DNA from 4 places in the Paenibacillus sp. ClWae2A genome. Region 3 is predicted to be linked to each of the others. Evidence: predicted binding sites of a transcription regulator. Region 3 holds the regulator's gene; each other region holds the start of a gene.

Region 1 (5,105 bases), on a different contig from region 3:
GTAATAACGTTCGCTCCGTTGATAGAGTAAGCTGTATTAGGCACAAGCCCAGTCAATTGCTCGTCCACATAATTAATTACAGCGGCTGGTGTTGCTTCTGGTGTAGCAGATGCCGAATCAATGGTCACCGGCGTTTCCAGTGATGCAAATGAAGAGGAGGTTGCTTTTGTACGCACATAATACGTACTTGGCTCCAATCCTGTAACAGTTGTGTTAGCGATAGTTGTCCATGCGCCGTTGATGTCTTTTTTGTATTCCATCTGATCTGTGACATCGGTAATCGTTCCATCCTGAGCGCCAATGGATGTTTCATCGGTCTTGCCAATGCCAGTTGGAGTTGCAGGACGAGATGGGATAACCAATGTTTGAGCTGAACTTTCTGTAGTTGAGGTGCCATTGCCCGTTTTTACGATAGACAACGTAGTTCCGATCCAACTGTTGTCGATAGCGATATGACCTGAACCATCCGCGGAAGCACTCACTCCGTTGATTGAGTAAGCAGCATTAGGAACAAGTCCTGTCAATTGCTCATTTACATAGCCGATTACAGCGGCTGGTGTCGTTTCAGGTGTAGCTGTACGGTTCACCGTTACTGCATAATATTTCACAGTTGTGTTATCGGCTGCCGTCACCTTAATGTATGCAGTGGTAGCTCCACCTGCGGTGAGCGGGATCGTTGAGTTGCCTGTAACTGCACCTGTGGAATAATCGCTATCACTGAACAACTCAATCTTGGCCTGATTGTCTGCAAGTACAAGATCGGCAAGTCCCAGTGTTGAGGTCGTGTCAGATACGTTCACTGTCCAGCTAACCGCTGTTCCAGATGTTGTTCCATCTCCGCCTCCTGGAGCACTATCAGTCTGTCCAAGTACATTGGTTAGACCAGCGTTGTTACTGCTCGGTACAGCATCTCCGAGTACAATCCGTGCGTTGTCATTACCCGCAATATAGAACTTTCCGTCATGATAATAAACGGTGTTTAACCCGTCGCCGCTTATACCTAATGTGTTCTCATCGTAAGAGGTCCAGTTTACTAGGTCAGAAGAAGAATACATCATGTACTTAAGTGTAGTTCCTTCTAAAATCCCTGTAGCTACATAGATGCCATCACCGTATGCAATTGATTTTAAGTAAACTGAATTGACATTATCAAGATTAGTTTTGGTCCAGTTCGTGCTGGCGTTCAGGACACCAGTCGTTTCTAGCACAATAGGTAACGAATAATCATCGGAGCCAACAATCACATATTTTCCATTCACATAGGTAATATCGTTTATCATGTAATAATTATTGAAAATCTCATTATCTGAGTCGATTATTTGATTCCAATTCAAACCGTTCGTATCCGACTTCCAAATTACTCCGTAACCTGTGGCGATATATTCACCGTTGGCATACTTCACATTAAATATATCCCTGTCTGGCAGTCTGATATTTGTACCCTTTGTCCAAGATAATCCTTCAATGGAGTTGAGCGTATCACCTGTATCAGTTACTGCAACAAAACCTCCACTTTCACCATAGGTCAGCGCTATTACTTTGCCTGTTACATCTGCGGGAAGATCACTGAGTGTCCAATGTTCACCATCGGTGGATACCCCGATTTTTTTACCCATGGCAACAAAAGTGTTATTCCCGTAAGCAACTTTGGAAAAAGCCTCCTTGGGCAGTAACTGGTTGGTTGTATTTAAATGCTCCCAGTCACTCGCGGAATGCAGTATAATGCTATCGGTTGCACTTGCACCGGAAACGCCTACAATTACCCATGTGTTTCCATTGTAAGCTACACTCTGCAGATTAGCTGCGATCTTTTCCCATTGGGATTTGTCGGCAGTAACAACAAGGCTATTCGGAGCGGAGGTGACCAGGACCATACCCGTTCCATTTGAAGCTACAGATTGGATGGTCATATTGGTTACTGTGGTTGCTGGAGTCCAATTCACGCCGTTATCTGTAGAGTAATCCAGTTTTCCAGCCTGGCCGAAACGATAAAGTGTCGCGCCATCTTGCAGTATGCCGAATATACCATTATAGGAGGCGTCGGCTGTAAACGTTATTCCGTCACTGCTGGAGTAGCCATTTGTTTGGCTTTCAAGCATGTGAAGCCTACCATTGTAGACAGCGAACTCTCCCAAGCCATATTTGCCTATGAATCCGTTCGTCCAGCTTGTCCCGTTACTGGAGTAAGCATATCCGCCTAATACGTTACCACCAACAACATATCTGCCAGAGATATAGGCCATGTCCGTCAAATTAAAGGAGGTGCTTGTTGTTGTATTTGTGGGCCAAATTCTAGGCAGGGTACTCCATAGTGTCCATGTCATCCCATCCGAGGATGAATAGATAATACCGATATCATCATTACGGTTATTCGTAGGATGTTTACCGCCTACAGCATAAAACTGGTTGTTAATATAAACGACCTTTTGCATAATGTTGCCGTCAATTACAGACGATTTATCAACCCATGTCTCGCCATCAGACGAAACGATCAATCTGGCTTTGGAATTGGGATTGTATTCTGTACCAACCGCAACATATATATTGTTTTCATAAACGAGGCTATTCCAAGTTGTTTTTTCGTTAGACACGCCAGTATTGACTACAGTCCAATTTAATCCATCTGTAGATTGCACAATGCGTCCCTTTCCACCCACTGCGGTATACTTCCCGTTAGCATAAACAACGCTTGTCAGATTACGATCGACATTGTTATTAACCGCGGATAGTATGTTCACATCTCCGTTAGTGGAAGCATGAGCTTGGGGAAGAAGGACATTGGGGAGAACAAGAGTGAATATCAAAGCATACATCATAACTGTTCTCCAGCGTAAAGATTGTTTGAACATGATTAAACCTCCTAGTGTCCGTAGATATGTTATGGAATGACCTACAGAACATCATTTTGATGACGTACACAACATGGAACTGTTCCTGACCCAAATCCAACCCTGCCCAACAGATGTAAATTCAATATTTGTGCCTATTATACAAATTGATTCTGAACAATTTCTGAACAATTTCCTTCATATATATAAGTTTCTATACCAGTCTCATTTAAACGAAAATAACGCCTCTTAAATGCATCTTTATATTCAACATTGTGATAATTTGCACAAAGTTTCGCGTTGTACCAATATACAATTGAGATATGGCATTCAACACATAAACAATGAAATTCAGGTGGTTTTCCCAAACGATGAACAATGAAGGAGAGGATGAATGATATGGCAGCAAAAACACCTCTTGAGGTTGCACAATATACGGCGCAAACAGGCATGAAGAAGGCTCAATATCCGGTGTCTTCTGTACTGGTGCTTAGTTTTCTGGCAGGGGCTTTTATTGCGCTGGGTTTTCTACTGGACATTCGGGTAATTGCTTCTGCGCCGGCAGAGTGGGGTAGTCTGGTCAATCTGATTGGAGCGGCAGTGTTCCCGGTTGGATTAATCTTGGTACTCATAGGTGGTGGAGAGCTGCTGACAGGTAACATGATGGCCGTTCCACTTGCAACGATTGCACGAAAATTATCCGTGGGTAGTATGTTGAAAAATCTAACCTTAGTGACGATTGGTAATTTTGTTGGAGCTTTGTTTGTCGCGTACGCGTTTGGGCATGTGCTGGGTCTGACCGGAGAGGGTGTATATCTGGCAAAAGTGGTGGATATGGCTGGGCATAAGCTGCATGACGGTTTCCTTCAGGCTTTTATCTCTGGCATCGGCTGTAACTGGCTGGTGGCGCTGGCCGTGTGGCTATCTTATGCTTCGGATACGATGAGTGGCAAGGTACTAGGCATTTGGTTTCCAACGATGGCATTTGTGGCGATTGGATTCCAGCACGTTGTGGCCAATATGTTCCTCATCCCGGCGGCTATCTTCGAAGGACATTATTCGTGGGGTCAATATGTGATGAATTTCATTCCGGTATGGCTCGGGAATCTGACTGGAGGTGCTCTGTTTGTAGCTGCAGCCTATTGGGTGGTGTACCTGCGCCAAGCTGAGCCAAAAGTGAAGCCAGAGATGGCGACGTCGATCGAACCTGTGGAGACGGAGGCCAGAGCGATGTGGAGCAAGCAGGCGTAGCGTGGCATATATACACGTACATGTATACACGCATAATTGAACATTCATGTAGAAGTGAAGACGATTCTGATCTTGCGCGGTTCATGGCGAATATGCTGTGACGGAACAGGGGGGGATCGTTTTTTTTGTATGAGGTCCTTGTTGGAGTTTAACGCAAAATAAATTCGCCATGACAAGGTTCGGGGGAACGAAACCTGTTCATGGCGAATTTCGGGAGTGGTCCATGATATGGCATGAGGAGGAAGTGGGGAAACACTAGCCTAATGCCTTATTTTTAATTTACCCCTGAATTCTGAAGTTGAATCAAACTCAAAAACATTTTTTTGAAAATATTTTGAAGCCGCTATAGCGGCGAATATGAAGCAAAAACATACTGTTCTCTTTACGCGATTACATCAAAGAAGATATGATATAGGGATAGCTTTTATAGAGGGGAGCCTTACGATGATCGATCAGGAGAATGGTATATTTGCGGCGGTGTGCCCGCTCGACTGTCCGGACACTTGTGGTCTGTTATTACATAAAGAGAACGGAAAAATTGTGAAGGTGGCAGGCAATCCGGATCATCCCATAACCAAGGGTGCCATCTGTAATAAAGTTAGGAATATGACTGAGCGGGTATATCACCCCGAGCGTCTACAATATCCGATGAAACGTGTAGGAGCCAAAGGGGAAGGGAAGTTCGAACGAATCAGTTGGGATGAAGCGATTCACGAGATTACGACCAAATTCACTGCATTGTCCGAGACTTACGGCCCGGAGAGCATCCTGCCCTACAGCTTTTACGGTAACATGGGCATTCTCGGCGTAGACGGCATGGATCGACGTTTCTTCAATGCGCTTGGTGCGAGTGTACTGGAGCAGACGATCTGTAACTCTGCTGGAAATACCGGCTGGAAATATACGATGGGTGCCAATCGTGGAACGGTGCCGGAAGATACGGAGCATGCGGATCTCATCCTGGTGTGGGGCGGCAATATCGTCAGTACCAATATGCACCAGGTCGTTTTGGCGGAGAAAGCCCGC
Region 2 (5,105 bases), on a different contig from region 3:
CACTGTGCTCATACCCACTTGCAATAAAGGCGTACAGACACCACCAGATGAGAGCAATTTTGGCGATATCCTCTTTCGTGCGTGCTGCCATCCAGATTGCCAGACAGACGAGCCAGTTACAGAGAATGCCGCGGAAGAACAATTCCGATACGGGAGCAGCCATCTTTTTGGCAGAAGCAACGAATAAAAGATGTTCAGGCGCAGCCGTTTTGAACAGGCCGCTGCCTACAATAAGCAGGCTGAGTAGGATCGCACCTAGCAGGTTGCCGAGGAAGACGAGCCCCCAGTTTTTCAGTGTATCTTTAACTGTGGTCCGGCCTGCGAGCGTGCTCATGGTGAAAAACATGTTGTTGCCTGTAAATAGTTCCGATCCGGCAAAGATGACCAACGTGAGGGCGAGTCCGAAGGACATGCCCATTAACATGGTTTGCAGTGGTGACTGTGCCGCAAGGAGCGGGGCACCAATGCTGAAGATCAGTACGATGCCAAGCCCTACATAGGCACCCGCCATTAAGGCGGCAACCATGTAGCGTGAAAGGTTTGAGTTCATCTGATCCCTTTTTTTAACCGCAGCTTCAATAATTCCCTCAACACTTGGTGTATACATCACGGTTTCCCCCATTATTTTGCATCAATCTTTGAACGTTTCGATGGAGCTATATTTCAATCCAGACTTGGCCGTTCTCTACCTTCACCGGATACATTTGCACTTGCCCATTGTCGGGTGCTTGCACAACACCAGTAGTCAAGTCAATTTTCCAATCATACAGCGGATCGTACAGATAATGCCCGGACACGATGCCTTCTGCCAGCGGCCCACCCTTGGGGTGGGGGTTGTGATTATCCGCAGCGAAGATGGTACCATCCGATGCACGAAAGACAGCAAGCTGAAGGTCCCGAATCTCAACTACTCTTCCGATTCGTGGCAGGAATTCTTCAACTACTCCGGCGGGGAAGTAGATGCCTGATTGTTTTGTCGTCATCTTAAACCACTCCTTATCTATTTAACATTCTCCAGTATTAATCCTGCAAGCTTGCTTATGGACGAGCCGATACTTCGATTCCATGGAACATTTTGCTTTGGCCTTCCTCATTGCGAATCGCTTTTTGCCAAGGTTCTTCCACATGCTCAAGTGCAAATTCAATCCGCTGCATCAACGCTTTGCGTTCCTCCAGGTTATCCACAACAACCGAACGAATATGCGCCAGACCCATGCGTTCCACCCACTCGGAAGTCCGTTCCAGATAGTTACCTGTCTCGCGGTAATATTGCATGATGGCTCCGCACAGTTCAATCAACTCTTCATCTGTTTTCACTTTGCATAAGGAATCAGCCAGTCTTGCTTTAATACCGCCGTTACCACCGATGAAGATTTCCCAGCCTCCGTCGTTACCAACGATACCGATATCTTTGGTACATGCCTCTGCACAGTTCCGTGGACAACCGTTGACGGCATATTTAAACTTGGCTGGCAGATCTAGACGTTCGAATTTACGTTCAATGCGAGCACCCATGGCCATGGAATCCTGTGTACCGAATCGGCAGAATTGGGAGCCGACACATGTTTTGACCGTACGCAGCGATTTGGCGTATGCATACCCTGAAGGCATATCCAGTTCAGCCCAGACTTTAGTCAGATCTTCTTTTTTGACACCAATCAAGTCGAGACGCTGACCACCGGTAACTTTGACTGCTTTCACATCATATTTAACTGATACGTCAGCGATGCGTTTGAGGTCCGCTGGTGTAGTCACCCCGCCGTACATCCGAGGTACAACCGTATACGTTCCATCCTTTTGAATATTCGCGTTCATACGTTCGTTAACAAAACGGGATTCTTTCTCATCTTCGTGCGTATCCGGTGCAATCATGCCAAGGTAATAGTTGATCGCCGGACGACATTTGGAACAACCTTCAGGTTGACTCCAACCCAGTACATTCATGACCTCTTTGGTTGTTTGTAATCCCTTTGCACGAATCTCGGCTACAATCTCATCCCGTCCCATGGAAGTACATCCGCATATTCCCTGTTTGGTTCCACTGCTGAAGCCATCTCCCAGCACATATTGCAGGATCTGTTCCACAACCGGTTTACATCCACCGCAAGAGCGGGTTGCACCTGTACAGGCTTTGATCTCATCTACGCTGGTTAGTCCTTGATTCGTAATGACATCAACAATCGTTCCTTTGGTTACACCGTTACAGCCACAGACAATCTCGTCTTCAGCCATCGTTTCTACAGAGGTGGTTTTCTTATGACCGCCGCAGCCTGTACCCATGAGTGAACCATACAGTTCATCGGTCATTTCGGCCTGTTGTTTGATCAGTTTCTGCAATTCGGCAGAATCTGTAATGTCACCGAAGAGAACGGCACCAACTATTTTATTATCGCGGAGCAGAATTTTTTTGTAAGTCCGTTTCCAGTCGTCTTTGTGCGAAATTACGGTGTGCTCAGGACTGTCAATGAATTCACCGGTTGAAAAGACGTCTACACCCGAAATTTTCAATTTCGTGGATACTACAGAACCTTCATATGGAGCGGTCTCAACTCCGCAGATATGTTTCGCGAGAATCATGCCTTGCTCGAACAATGGGGCAACGAGGCCGTAACATACCCCGCGGTGCTCTGTACATTCCCCGACCGAATACACATTCTCAAGTGAAGTCTGCATATAGTCATTCACGACAATACCCCGGTTCACTTCCATACCGCTTTCGCGGGCTACAGCCGTATTGGGTTTAATGCCTGCAGCCATGACCACAAAATCAACATTCAGAACCGTATCATCTGCAAAACGTATCCCTTCAACGCGTTCGCCGCCCAGCAGTTCGGAAGTCTGCGCACCCATCTTGAACCGGATACCCTGACGTTCAAGTTCCGCCTTCAACATGGCTGAAGCTTGAGGATCAAGCTGACGCTCCATCAGATCTTCCATCAGATGCACTACGGTAACTTCCATGCCAAGTTGTACCAAACCTTTGGCAGCTTCAAGACCAAGCAATCCGCCTCCGATAACGGCCGCTCTTTTATACTGCTTAGCAGCTTCCAGCATGATATTACAATCGGCGATATCACGGAAACCGACAACACCCTTTTTGTCATGTCCCGGAACGGGGAGAATGAAGGAGTTGGAGCCTGTTGCAATGATAATTTTGTCATAAGGAACGCGAGTTCCATCTTCAGTCACAACTTCGTGCGTCTCGGCATCGATTCGTGTAACCGTTGTGCCTGTGTGCAGCGTAATGCCGTAGTCCTCATACCAGTGTAGGTCGTTCAGGACGATATCGTCCAGCGTTTTGCTTCCTTCCAGTACGTAAGACAACATAATGCGGTTGTAGTTAGGATAGGGCTCTGTGCCAAAAACAGTAATATCAAATCGCGATGTTAATTTCAAAATTTGTTCAACGGTACTGATTCCTGCCATTCCGTTACCTATGATAACGAGGTTCTCTTTTTTTCCGTTCATGTGTGTATGCCTCCTTGAATAGACGCTGTACATTACCCCAAATTTTAGTGGTTTATATTTGAAATTATACAAGTAGTTGACGACAGTTTATGTGATTTAATTCACTAATAAAGATAGTTCAGTCATATTTTCTTTGGTGTGATCCCGGTCACAGATTTTTATATATATTTCCAGAGCGACATATATACATATCCAAATGGATATTATACAGGCTGAGTAACCAAGGCATATACTACGAGGCATAACGACGCGTCGATATGACCTTTTCAAAATTTGGTATTTTTTTTGCTAACACGAAACACACTACTAGGGCTTAATGAAGTTTCAGAAGTGAAGATGGGGACGTGATTTCTCATTGTGTTGACATGGCTGAAAGGAGATCACCTATGGGGGTAAAAAGAATGGACGATACCTCACCGGCTGCAACCCAGCCGGAGATTATTAAAGCGGTTGCAGTAACTGCTGTGATGATGCAGCTGATCCTGTCGGTTCTCTTAAAGCAGTTTCCCGATGTATCTCACAGAATAGAGATTGGCATGTTGTACAATCTGGCGAAGTTCTCGGCACCTGCCTTTATTTTTGCCATTTTGTATGATGTGGCACAGCTGCGAGACGTAAAGTATGGACACTATGTATGGCATAAAGCCAAAGAGATCATCGGGCCTTACCTCTTCTGGACTACCGTATATATATTAACGGTGAATGCAGGCGGATATAAGCAGGCGGGCGATGTTGTACAAGCCTTTCTACTGGGAACGGCAGCCCCGCATTTGTGGTATACGGTCATGATGTTCCAATATCATTTGCTCATTCCGCTGGTGACTGCACTGGCTCTGCTCATGATTCGGAATCGAAAAAAAGCAGCTGTGGCATGGGTGGTATCCATCATCGTGTATGCCATTTTGATTTTGCTCTATGACCGATATGTTCTGCTAGATCTCTTGCATCCCGATCTGGTCTACACAGATCGAATCTTTGCCATGTATGGTCTATTTGCATTGCTGGGAATGGGTACATCCATATATAAGGAAGCTTGCCTTGTCTGGTTGGACAAAATGAAGTGGGCGCTACTGCCCATCGGTGTGCTGTTGTTTATTTGGGTGAACCGGGAACTGTTTGCTTATGGTTTTGAGGATATGAATTTGTTGAAGTCTTCGTATCTGAAACCGTCGATGGCGCTGTTTAACATGGCGCTCATCTTGCTCCTGTACGCTGGTGCAACGGGGCTGATTCGTATGAATGTCCGATTCCTGCTTGCTTTTCGCTGGATTGCCAAATATGCGTTTCGGGCATATCTCGCCAGTTATTTTGCACTGAATCTGACGGTCTGGATGATGGGCAGTTATGTGAAAGAGATGCCGCTGGGCATCAGTATCGTTTTTTTGCTGATCTGTACTGCGATTCTTGCATTCACGATGGTGTATTACATTGAGAAATTGTGCAAGGCAGTGATGCGACTTCTCAGAGCGAGGAATCACCAGGGGCATCAGCCAGCGCCAACTCACGGAAATAGGCGACCGTAAACTCGCGAAAAATCAGACAAGCTTTGGACAGGTAATGATCTTCCAACCAGGAAATTCCAATCGTTCGCTCGCATACAGGTTGTTCAATCCGAATCAATCGTACATGTTCACCCA
Region 3 (5,105 bases):
CGCAGTTATCGGGGCATGAAAATTCGGTGCAGTGGGGCTCCATGGTGGATCAGATGTTCCCGCTGGCTGTTGAGGTTAAGGAACTGTGGGATCGGATGAGCGATGCCCTGTTCGGTCTATTGCCTGAACGAAGTGATGCTTCACCGGGCGAGACGGGGCAATTTTCCCTGCGTCTAAAGGCATCTCAAAAACCTGCGAAATGGCAGGAGTTGCAGGATCTGGAGAACCAGATCTATGTGACTCTGGGCGATTTGGTTCGCAAAGGGGACAAATTGCTGCTTGAGGTGAAAGAGGATCAGGATGATTATCAATCGGATAGCTTGATCACGGACATTACAGGACTGCTGAAAGATCTGACCACATTGAAGGAGAATCTGCGTTTCTTCATGCGTATGGATGATGCCAAAACGGTGTACTGGATGGAAGCCAGCGGTCAGTTCCGCAGTAAATCTCTTCAGCTGTATGCTGTACCTGTAGATGTAAGTGCACAACTTAAGGATTTGTTTTTTGATAAAAAGAAAAGCGTTGTGCTTACCTCGGCTACGCTCTCTGTGGATAAGTCATTCCAGTTCATGATTGAGCAGCTTGGCTTGCAGGAAGCAGCCGATAATAATCGGCTGTTGACATCGATGTTGCCATCACCTTTCAACTATCGTGATCAGGCACTTCTGGTGATTCCGCGTGATTTCCCGAGTGTGAAGGGCAGTGTGGGTGATGCGCACTTTGTCAATATGCTGGTGCAATCCCTCGCAGAGACCGCAATTGCAACGCGTGGACGCATGATGGTTCTGTTTACTTCATACAAGATGTTGCGACAGGTCTATGACCCGCTGAAGGAGGCGCTGTCTGGTAACGACATCTCGTTGCTAGGGCAAGGCGTGGACAGTGGAAGCCGCTCCAAGTTGACTCGTAGGTTCCAGGATGCCAAAGCTACGGTACTTCTGGGCACAAGCAGCTTCTGGGAGGGTGTAGATATCCCTGGTGATGCACTGACCTGTCTTGCTATTGTGCGATTGCCTTTCCAGCCACCGAATCATCCGTTGGTGGAAGCCAAGAGTGAGTTGCTTCAGGAACAGAAGAAAAATCCGTTCATGAAACTTTCCGTGCCACAAGCGGTTATTCGTTTCAAGCAGGGATTTGGCCGATTGGTGCGTACAGCGAAGGACAGAGGTATTGTCATTGTTTATGATACACGGGTGATTGAAGCGTACTATGGTAAATTCTTTTTATATTCTTTACCTGGTCCCAAAATGGAGCACATGCTCACGGAGCAGATGGTTCCACGAATTACCGAGTGGTTAGAAAAACCTGCTAATGAACAAGAATAATCGTTGTTTTGTTCGTTATATCATTGCATGACACTATCGTTTGGCGTTAAACTTTATTAGATATTTCCGTATTCGATTAAAGCAGTTGCACGTAAGAACTTATAACCTAAATTACAAGGAGCATTCTGTATAAAATGTCACGTTTATCTTTGAGTTTTATACAGAATGCTCATCTTTTCATCTATTATTTTATCGTGGCCTTGGTAAGGGGGAGCAAGAATGAAATCGGATAAAATTTCGGAAGCGGTGGTACGACGGCTGCCTGTATACTTGCGTTATTTGAGCGAGTTGCATCAGCGTGAGGTGGCTACTGTTTCTTCTCAAGAGCTTGGACAGAGGCTGGATCTGAATCCGGCCCAAATTCGTAAAGACCTGGCTTACTTCGGTGATTTTGGTCGTAAAGGGATCGGGTATGATGTATCCTATTTGATCGAGAAAATTCGTCATATTCTCAAAATTGATCAGCAAATTAATGTAGCTCTGGTAGGCGCGGGTAACCTTGGACAGGCTTTGTCCAACTATAACGCATATCTGAAAGACAACATGAAGATTGTTGCTGTATTTGATGCATATGGACCGAAGATTGGTAGTCAAATCAACAGTTTGACGGTAAAACCAATGAATGAATTGACAGAAGCGGTTAAAACGGACAACATCCGCATTGGAATTATCACGGTTCCGGATACGGAAGCCCAGAATGTAGCCGATCAGCTTATTGAATCCGGAATCGAAGCAATCCTTAATTTTGCACCAACCATTCTAAAAACACCGCCGCATATCCGCATTCACCATGCTGACTTTACAACGGATCTGCTTAGTTTGGCCTATTACTTGGAGACTGGAAAGGACGACGAGGAAGATGACAACAAATAGATGGGTAATCCACAACGGCAAATTTGCCGTTAATGAAGGCGGCACAACATGGAATGTGGTTCAAGGATACATGGTTGTCGAAAATGACAAGATTGTGCATATTGGTGAGACATTGCCGGATGGAGACAAAAATTGTACCAAAGTGGATGGAAAAGGATTGTTCTTCCTGCCGGGTCTGATCAATACGCATGGTCATGCTGCGATGTCGTTGCTCAGAGGGCACGGAGACGATCTTGCATTGCAAGTATGGTTGCAGGAAAAAATGTGGCCGATGGAAGCGAAAATGACTTCAGAAGATGTATATTGGGGAACTTCGCTATCGGTGCTTGAAATGTTGAAAGGCGGAACTACAGCGTTCCTGGACATGTACGATCACATGGATCAAGTTGCCAAAGTTGTGAAGCAATCCGGAGCTAGAGCAGCACTGGCACGTGGTGTAATCGGGCTGTGCTCGGAAGAAGAGCAATTGCGGAAGCTGGAGGAGTCGGCAGCGTTTGCGCGTGAGTGGAATGGACAGGCAGATGGTCGCATTACAACCGTAATCTCGCCACACGCACCATATACATGCCCTCCTGACTACATAGAGAAGCTTGTGCAGGTCGCGAACGACCTAAACCTTCCCCTTCATACACATATGTCGGAAACGCTTCGTGAAGTCGAGCAGAACGTGGCTGATTATGGACTGCGCCCTGTGGCACATCTGGAGAAACTGGGCTTTTTCTCCCGTCCATCTCTGGTTGCACATGCGGTGCATCTGAATGACGAAGAGATTGAGATTCTGGCCCGTCATGATGTGGCTGTATCCCATAACCCGGGAAGTAACCTGAAACTGGCTTCCGGTGTTGCGCGGGTACCTGCGTTGCTGAAAGCAGGAGTTACCGTGTCACTCGGAACAGACGGACCGGCAAGCAACAACAACCTGGATATGTTCGAGGAAATGAGACTGGCTGCATTGATCCACAAAGGTGTATCTGGTGACCCGACGGCAGTGCCAGCAGGCGAAGCGTTACTACTCGGAACGTCATATGGCGCCAAATCCATCTTCTTGAACAATACCGGAGCACTCCAGGTCGGCATGAAGGCTGATTTTATCGCCTTGGACATTGAACAGGCACATTTCTATCCACATACAGACCTGATCTCGCATACCATCTACTCGGCTTCTGCCAAAGATGTAGAGCACGTATGGGTGGATGGGAAACAAGTGGTTAAACATGGTGAATGTCTGACACTTGATGAAGAGCGCATTTTGCGTGAGTCTCAATTGGCATTTGATGGTCTGCTTGCTCGATAATTGCAGGACAGCATCATAGGGAAAGGAAGTTCGGCTTTTGAAGAAAAAAAAGAAGTGGATATGGATTTCGCTGCTTGCACTTGTTCTGATTTTGTTTGGACTTCAGCGTTATTACGTCTATGTCACGCAGGACCAGCGCAAGGAAGAAGCGCTCGCCATACAGGCAGCACAGAAGCAACTGGGCATTACATCCTATGATGAATTGCGCAAGTACATCTGGGGAGACAAAGAAGGCTCTGACAACATCTACTGGACCCTGATCGGCAAAAACAAGGACAACCAGGATGTTATGGTCTGGGTCAAATTCGATGAAAACAATCAACCTGCTACGGGTGCAAACGCTGTACACAGTGAGCTGCTGCAGAATGGCTTGTCCGAAGCGCAGATACGCAATCGCTTTAGTTCCGAAGTTCCTGCCGGTGAGATTAAACGAATCATGCCCGGCGTTGTGAATGGAATATATGTGTGGCAAGTGTATTATAAAGACGGTACGCATAACCACTATCGGTTTTATCGTTTTAGCAATGGAGAACAGGTGGACCTGGTCTACACACTCCCGAACAGCTAGAACAAATAGAGGGACATAGCTAGAGAATTAAAGAAACGAAAGAACCGGCAGACGGATATCAGACTGAACCGGTTCTTTGTGTTGCCTGTAAACATATTTGATTTAAATAGTTAAAATTAATAATTTATTCATATTTTCGCCTTCGAAATTGTATATACGATGTGATATACTCAGATATGTACTCGAAGTTACATTCAAAACAAATAATCCTGTCGAAATTCTCGCAGGAGTCAATGTGCACATATTCGTATATACCAATAAGCCAGTAGGTTAGGCCAAAATCTGGGAGGGGTAATTCACTTGAAGCTAAAAGTATTGCCTATTGCTTTAACTGCCGTCATTTCAGCCGTTGTGTTGTTTGGAGGTTGGTTTGTGTATCGTCAGGTGGCTGTGCAGAATCCGATTGAAAAGATGGTTACCCAGTACGATGGAGTCAATGACGTTCAATTAACTATTAACCGCAATGACGTACAATTGAAACTGGATCTGCAACCTGATGTTGATTTGGGCAGACTGGTACAATATATTCACAAAGAAGGACAGACCTTGATTGGAACACGTTCACTAAAGTTGGATGTTGTGGATCATTCCAGTGAAGCACTGGAGAGTTGGTGGGGTGATGCAATGTTTACCGTAGCTCAGGCGATGGAGAACAAGCAGTACACCGAGATTACACCAACGTTGTCGAAGATGGCAACGAATGGAATAAAGGTAAATACAGCGATGGATGACAACAATGTATATGTCAGTCTCAGAGACGGAGATGCCAGCAAGTTTATTATTCTGCCGCGTGTGCCCGGTCAGATAGGAGTGTGGCCTAATGCCTAAGTGGACAAAAGAAGTTGCCATCGGATTTTTTCCCGTATTGATTATTTTCCTTGCTTTTACTGGTGTTAATATTGTTCCGATTCTAATTGCAGCGGTGTTTGTCGGAGCTTTGCTGTTCATGATGCAAATGCGTGGCGGGATTACAGTAGGCGCTGCACAGGAACGTAAACGGAAGAAAAAAGGACCTTCCAAGCTTACTTTTGAAGAAATTGGT
Region 4 (5,105 bases), on a different contig from region 3:
GAAATGGGCATATCCTGCCCGCAGCTTTACGCCGGAATTTGGCAAGAGTGAACCTGTAAGACCATTTGGTGGCGTGCTGGTCTAATCACAAATTGCTTTATCCCTAGAAAGGAATCAAAAAAATCTGGGGATAACAGCGATCGGAAAGTTGTTCTGACGTCGGAGTGCTAGTGTAAATATTCTTTAGTTAAACTTATACTGATAATGTATACGAAGGAACCCTTCTGCAAGTCAATGATGACTGTGGCAGTTGGGTTCTTTTTGGGTAAGATAGTACTGTGGGGAAGTTATACGATATTTCCCATGGTTACGACGCAGCGTGTAATGTATACTGGGATGTATGATCCATTTTGGATGTTATGCTTCTAAAATTTAAACTTTTTAGTTGCAGGCGTTTTCTTTGAAGCTTAAATATGTTATTATGAAATATACTAACAAAATGTAAGTTGAGTGATCTCTAAAGAGGTGATTAATGTGGAAGGTCAAGACTTGCGGATGTGTCCGCGTTTTGAGACGGCGTTTTCTTTTTTGGGCAAGCGCTGGAATGGTTTAATTATTCAAACGTTGATGAGTGGTTCGAAGCGATTCAAGGATATCTCCAATCTGATCCCATCCATGAGTGATAAGATGTTATCCGAACGGATGAAAGATCTGGAGAGTGAAGGTATTCTGGTTCGTCACGTCTATCCCGAGACGCCAGTTCGTATTGAATATGAACTGACGGATAAAGGTAGAGCGCTCCAGCCTGTCATGAATCAAATTCAAGACTGGGCTGAGCAGTGGGTTGACTAACGTATAAGCAATATCACCCACTTTCGTTGCATGAATGACATAGACTCCTGATTTCTGTGGAAATCAGGGGTTTTTGTCTTAATTATTAGGTGGATCGGCGTTTTTCTCTTAGGCTATGCACATGTTGTCATGAGTTGTAGTATAATCTATAGAAAATGGCCACAGACGGCCGGAGCGAAGGAGGCCCACTTGTCATGAGAGAAGAAAGCTTATCCCGTGAAGTACGCTACGGCAAAAAAGATATTGCAGAACTTGAGAGCGCATCCATTCAGGTCCATCTAATTTACAAAAAAGCTGCAGAGTTGTTTAAGCGCACAGCATATTCCCGTTCGGTTAAGGATGATCTTGCCGAAGTGAATACGCATTCTGTGAACAGCGATGGTCCGAAATTAGCTCCGGCGGTGCTGCAAAAATGGATTCAAACGTCCAGGGGCTGGAAGTGTATCGGATGTGAGCTGGGACAACCTGATTCAACGATGTCTCAGATGGAAGAAACTATGAATGCTAAGCAATTGGTTTTAGATGTGGGAGAAGGTCGGTTGGTTCAGGCAGAAATGCTGATTCAGGCGGTTGTCTGGTCACAATATGAGAAGATTCGAATGTTTGCACCATGGCTTGGTGATGAACCCTTTTATAGCGTGCAGGAGCTGGATGTGATTGCTCGTTATATTGTGCCTACCTATTTCTCGGAACGGCCTTTGCATGAGCAGGGCAAGGTATTCAAGGTCCATCAACAATATGGACAGATTCCGTTGTATCAGGAGTATGTAGACGCACCTTCATGTTGCGTGCAGGTTGACGGTGGATTGCTTGAAGGGCGATTGCTGACAGGTGTATATGTATCTGAGGAGCAGTTCTTTGGGCTTAATCCATATCTGAAAGATGGCGATGGAGGACGGACATACATCCAGGCTAGTGTCCAATGATAACGTAACCAATTAGAACATAAAAATGATATTGATTGGAGAGCCTGTGTACAGGCTCTCTTTGTTGTATAAGCCCTCTCTGGAGGGCACGCGCAATAAAAGTAACGGCTTTGACACTTTTTTTTGCCGAAGGTTGTGCCATAATAGAGGTTATGGACAACAGGGTGAATGATTTTACGCAGGGTGGTGTTACCTACATGATGAAGAAAATCCCCGGTTACATAGGTGTATGTTTGCTCCTACTGGCGATCTTGGCTGGTTGTAGTGAGACACAGCCTTCTGAACAGCCAATTGTCAAAGAGACAGAAACAGCGAATACGATCACAGTGGCTGTAGATGGCAGTACATTTTTGCCTGATGCAACAAAGTCCATTAAGCGAGATTTTAGTGAGGGTTTGACACTCAAGAAAGCATTACTCAATAGCGGACTGGTTGATTTTACGGCAGATGGCAAACGGATTCAATCCGTCGGTGAAGTTTCTCTGGATTCTTCGCTTAGCTGGGCTGTCAAATTGAATGGCAAGGATATTGAACAGGAAGATTGGGACATGGAGCTTCATGCCAAAGATGAAGTGATCATTTACGTGAAAGCCGCTGACAGTGGGGGGGATGGCGTTGCATATCAGACAACGTTACTCAAAGTTAGCGGTGGAAACATTATGCCAACCCTCAATCGTCAATATGCCGGCGTTTATGTTCAAGAGTGCACAGTTCGTGATGTGTTGAAGTCCAGCGGCATTGTAAGAATGTCGGAGAATAACAAATTTGTCGTTTCGGTCGAAAATGTCACACCTCGTATGAATGAGCGGTGGGTCATTATGGTGAATGACAAAGAATTAATGGAAAATGGTCTGGACATGAAATTGAATCCACGTGATGCGGTAAAGCTTGAATTGACCAATGCATCCTAAGTATACCAAGAAGCCCAATCTCTTTTTTTGAGAACTGGGCTTTTTTCATTAAAATATATAAGCAATATCCGATTAGCATAGCAGATATTAAATACGACAGATCTCGTTCGGGCAAAGTTCACAGTGACAGATCCCTTGCAGCATCTTCAGATCTTTGATAACAATCATGCCATTGTCATATTCAATTGCATCTTTCTTGCGCAGGTCGCTTAACATGCGGTTTACACTTTCACGAGTGGCTCCAATCATATTGGACAGGTCCGTGTGGGTAATTTTTTTGTGAATAATGACATGCTCACCATGAGGCTCACCATACGAATTCGACAACCGAATGAGGGTGGAGCAGAGTGCACCCGGTTTGCCATATAACATGAGATCCCGGAATTTGGTCTGTGTCAACCGGTGGTGGATGCCCATCCATTTCATAAAGTCGATCGCAAAGTCACAATGCTGGCAGATTAACATCTCCAGGTCTTTATGCTCCAGTACACCGATCTCACTGTCCTCTAACACTTCCGCTGAGAAGCTGTGTTTAGAGCCAAAGAAGGGATCAGCCTGCCCAATCATATCACCGGATTGATACATGTACATGATCAGTTCCTTGCCTTCATCCGTGGATTTGGTGATCTGGGCACGACCCCGTTTCATATAATAAAGTTTGTCAGAGATATCGCCTTCCCAGTACAGATGTGTGCCTTCCGGATAGGTTCTATCTTTCATGGTAACCAGCAGATGGTTGAAATTCGCTTCCGAGAAACAGTTGGTATTACCGCGCTTTTCCAGTACAGTTGTTAGTTCTCTCATAAGTCTATCTCCCCTTTATGTCCATCGGACGACCTTCTGTAGTAAGCAGTAGCCTCCGAGGTTCGCCGCAAACCGTTGCCGTCCTGATCAGGGTCATCTCGGCCGGGAGGAAGGACGGTACAAATTGCGGTGGTTCAATTTTTAAGTTCAGTATATACCTAATCTTACCGTTTGAGGGGGAAGGAAAGGGGGCAAAAATGACGAAATTTCAAACATTGTGATTAAATTCACTTTTGATGGAGAGGATGAATTTTACAGTCCTATATTTTAAATAGGAAGTGAAAATGGTCGTGTGAAGGACACTACAAAACTTAAATTAAATTTGTTATACTTTGTGAAAAAAATCACATATTTAACCTTTTACCCATGGTACGATGTGAATGTAAAGAAGAGAGACAAACCAATACGAACCTTTAGGAGGATGAGGGAGATGGCTGTAAAGAACGAAGTCGCCCCAGCAAAAGAACCGACAGCAGGTCAGTATATTCAAACGTTAATTGACAAAGCGAATAAAGCACACGCCGCATTTATGAAGATGGACCAGAAGCAGATTGACCGAATTGTGCAAGCAATGGCGCTTGCCGGTCTGGATAAACACATGATGCTCGCCAAGATGGCTGTAGAAGAAACAGGCCGCGGAGTATATGAGGATAAAATCACCAAAAATATATTTGCTACAGAATATGTGTATCATAGCATTAAATATGACAAAACGGTAGGTGTAATTGAAGATAATGAGTACGAAAGCTTCCAGAAAATTGCGGAGCCGGTTGGGATCATCATGGGGATCACCCCAGTAACGAACCCAACATCAACAACGATGTTTAAAGCACTGATCTCCATTAAGACGCGTAACCCGATCATCTTTGGTTTCCACCCATCTGCACAGAATTGTAGCCGGGAAGCTGCTAAAATCCTGCTGGAAGCGGCTGTGAAACATGGTGCACCAGCAGATTGTATTCAGTGGATTGATGATCCTTCCATGGATCGTACAAACGAACTGATGAATCACAATGATGTGGCTCTCATTCTGGCAACAGGCGGATCAGGCATGGTACGTGCAGCGTACAGCTGTGGTAAACCTGCACTGGGCGTAGGACCGGGTAACGTACCTTGCTTTATCGAGAAAAGCGCGGATATCAATCAGGCTGTAACGGATTTGATTCTGTCCAAGTCTTTCGACAACGGTATGATCTGTGCTTCCGAGCAAGCAGTCATCATTGAAGAACCGATCTTTGATCAAGTGAAGAAAAAAATGATCGCCAATGGCTGTTACTTTGTTAACAAAGATGAAGCAGCAAAATTGACAGCAGGTGCGATTAATGCCGAGAAATGTGCAGTGAACCCGGCGATTGTTGGTCAATCTGCGGTGAGCATTGCGAAGTTGTGCGGTATTGAAGTTCCAGCAGGCACCAAAATTCTTGTGGCCGAGATTGAAGGGGTAGGTACCAAGTTCCCATTGTCGGCTGAGAAATTAAGTCCGGTACTGGCTTGTTACAAAGTCAAAACGGCAGCAGAGGGCATTGAGCGTGCAGCAGAAGTGGTTGCTTTTGGCGGCATGGGTCACTCTTCGGTTATCCACTCCACAAATGAAGAAGTGATCGGCAAATTCGCAGATCGTCTGCAAACCGGACGGATTATTGTGAACTCACCATCCACACACGGTGCCATT

Evidence for each region. Region 3 encodes Rex, which represses fermentation and respiration genes when NADH is low (regulators of the CRP and FNR family bind a similar motif). Its sites were predicted from a motif close to TTGTGAAATATTTCACAA; they were not measured.
Region 1: the regulator Rex is predicted to act here: its motif matches at 3,102-3,119, upstream of QVE09_RS15485 (formate/nitrite transporter family protein).
Region 2: the regulator Rex is predicted to act here: its motif matches at 3,558-3,575, upstream of nirB (nitrite reductase large subunit NirB).
Region 4: the regulator Rex is predicted to act here: its motif matches at 3,766-3,783, upstream of adhE (bifunctional acetaldehyde-CoA/alcohol dehydrogenase).

Annotation. Positions count from the first base shown of each region.
Region 1 covers NZ_JAULSQ010000004.1:178,659-183,763, forward strand. Annotated here, with positions in the region: gene QVE09_RS15480 (S-layer homology domain-containing protein) at 1-2,849, opposite strand, end outside; gene QVE09_RS15485 (formate/nitrite transporter family protein) at 3,228-4,079, shown strand; gene QVE09_RS15490 (molybdopterin-containing oxidoreductase family protein) at 4,524-5,105, shown strand, end outside.
Region 2 covers NZ_JAULSQ010000003.1:565,064-570,168, reverse strand. Annotated here, with positions in the region: gene QVE09_RS13815 (formate/nitrite transporter family protein) at 1-607, opposite strand, end outside; gene nirD (nitrite reductase small subunit NirD) at 657-983, opposite strand; gene nirB (nitrite reductase large subunit NirB) at 1,039-3,468, opposite strand; gene QVE09_RS13800 (acyltransferase family protein) at 3,855-4,991, shown strand; gene QVE09_RS13795 (LysR family transcriptional regulator) at 4,930-5,105, opposite strand, start outside.
Region 3 covers NZ_JAULSQ010000001.1:1,334,910-1,340,014, reverse strand. Annotated here, with positions in the region: gene dinG (ATP-dependent DNA helicase DinG) at 1-1,328, shown strand, start outside; gene QVE09_RS05520 (redox-sensing transcriptional repressor Rex) at 1,548-2,201, shown strand; gene QVE09_RS05515 (amidohydrolase) at 2,188-3,495, shown strand; gene QVE09_RS05510 (cell wall elongation regulator TseB-like domain-containing protein) at 3,533-4,063, shown strand; gene QVE09_RS05505 (hypothetical protein) at 4,364-4,891, shown strand; gene QVE09_RS05500 (AAA family ATPase) at 4,884-5,105, shown strand, end outside.
Region 4 covers NZ_JAULSQ010000003.1:161,631-166,735, reverse strand. Annotated here, with positions in the region: gene QVE09_RS11960 (ThuA domain-containing protein) at 1-85, shown strand, start outside; gene QVE09_RS11955 (winged helix-turn-helix transcriptional regulator) at 496-792, shown strand; gene QVE09_RS11950 (hypothetical protein) at 987-1,718, shown strand; gene QVE09_RS11945 (hypothetical protein) at 1,916-2,629, shown strand; gene QVE09_RS11940 (Crp/Fnr family transcriptional regulator) at 2,717-3,433, opposite strand; gene adhE (bifunctional acetaldehyde-CoA/alcohol dehydrogenase) at 3,864-5,105, shown strand, end outside.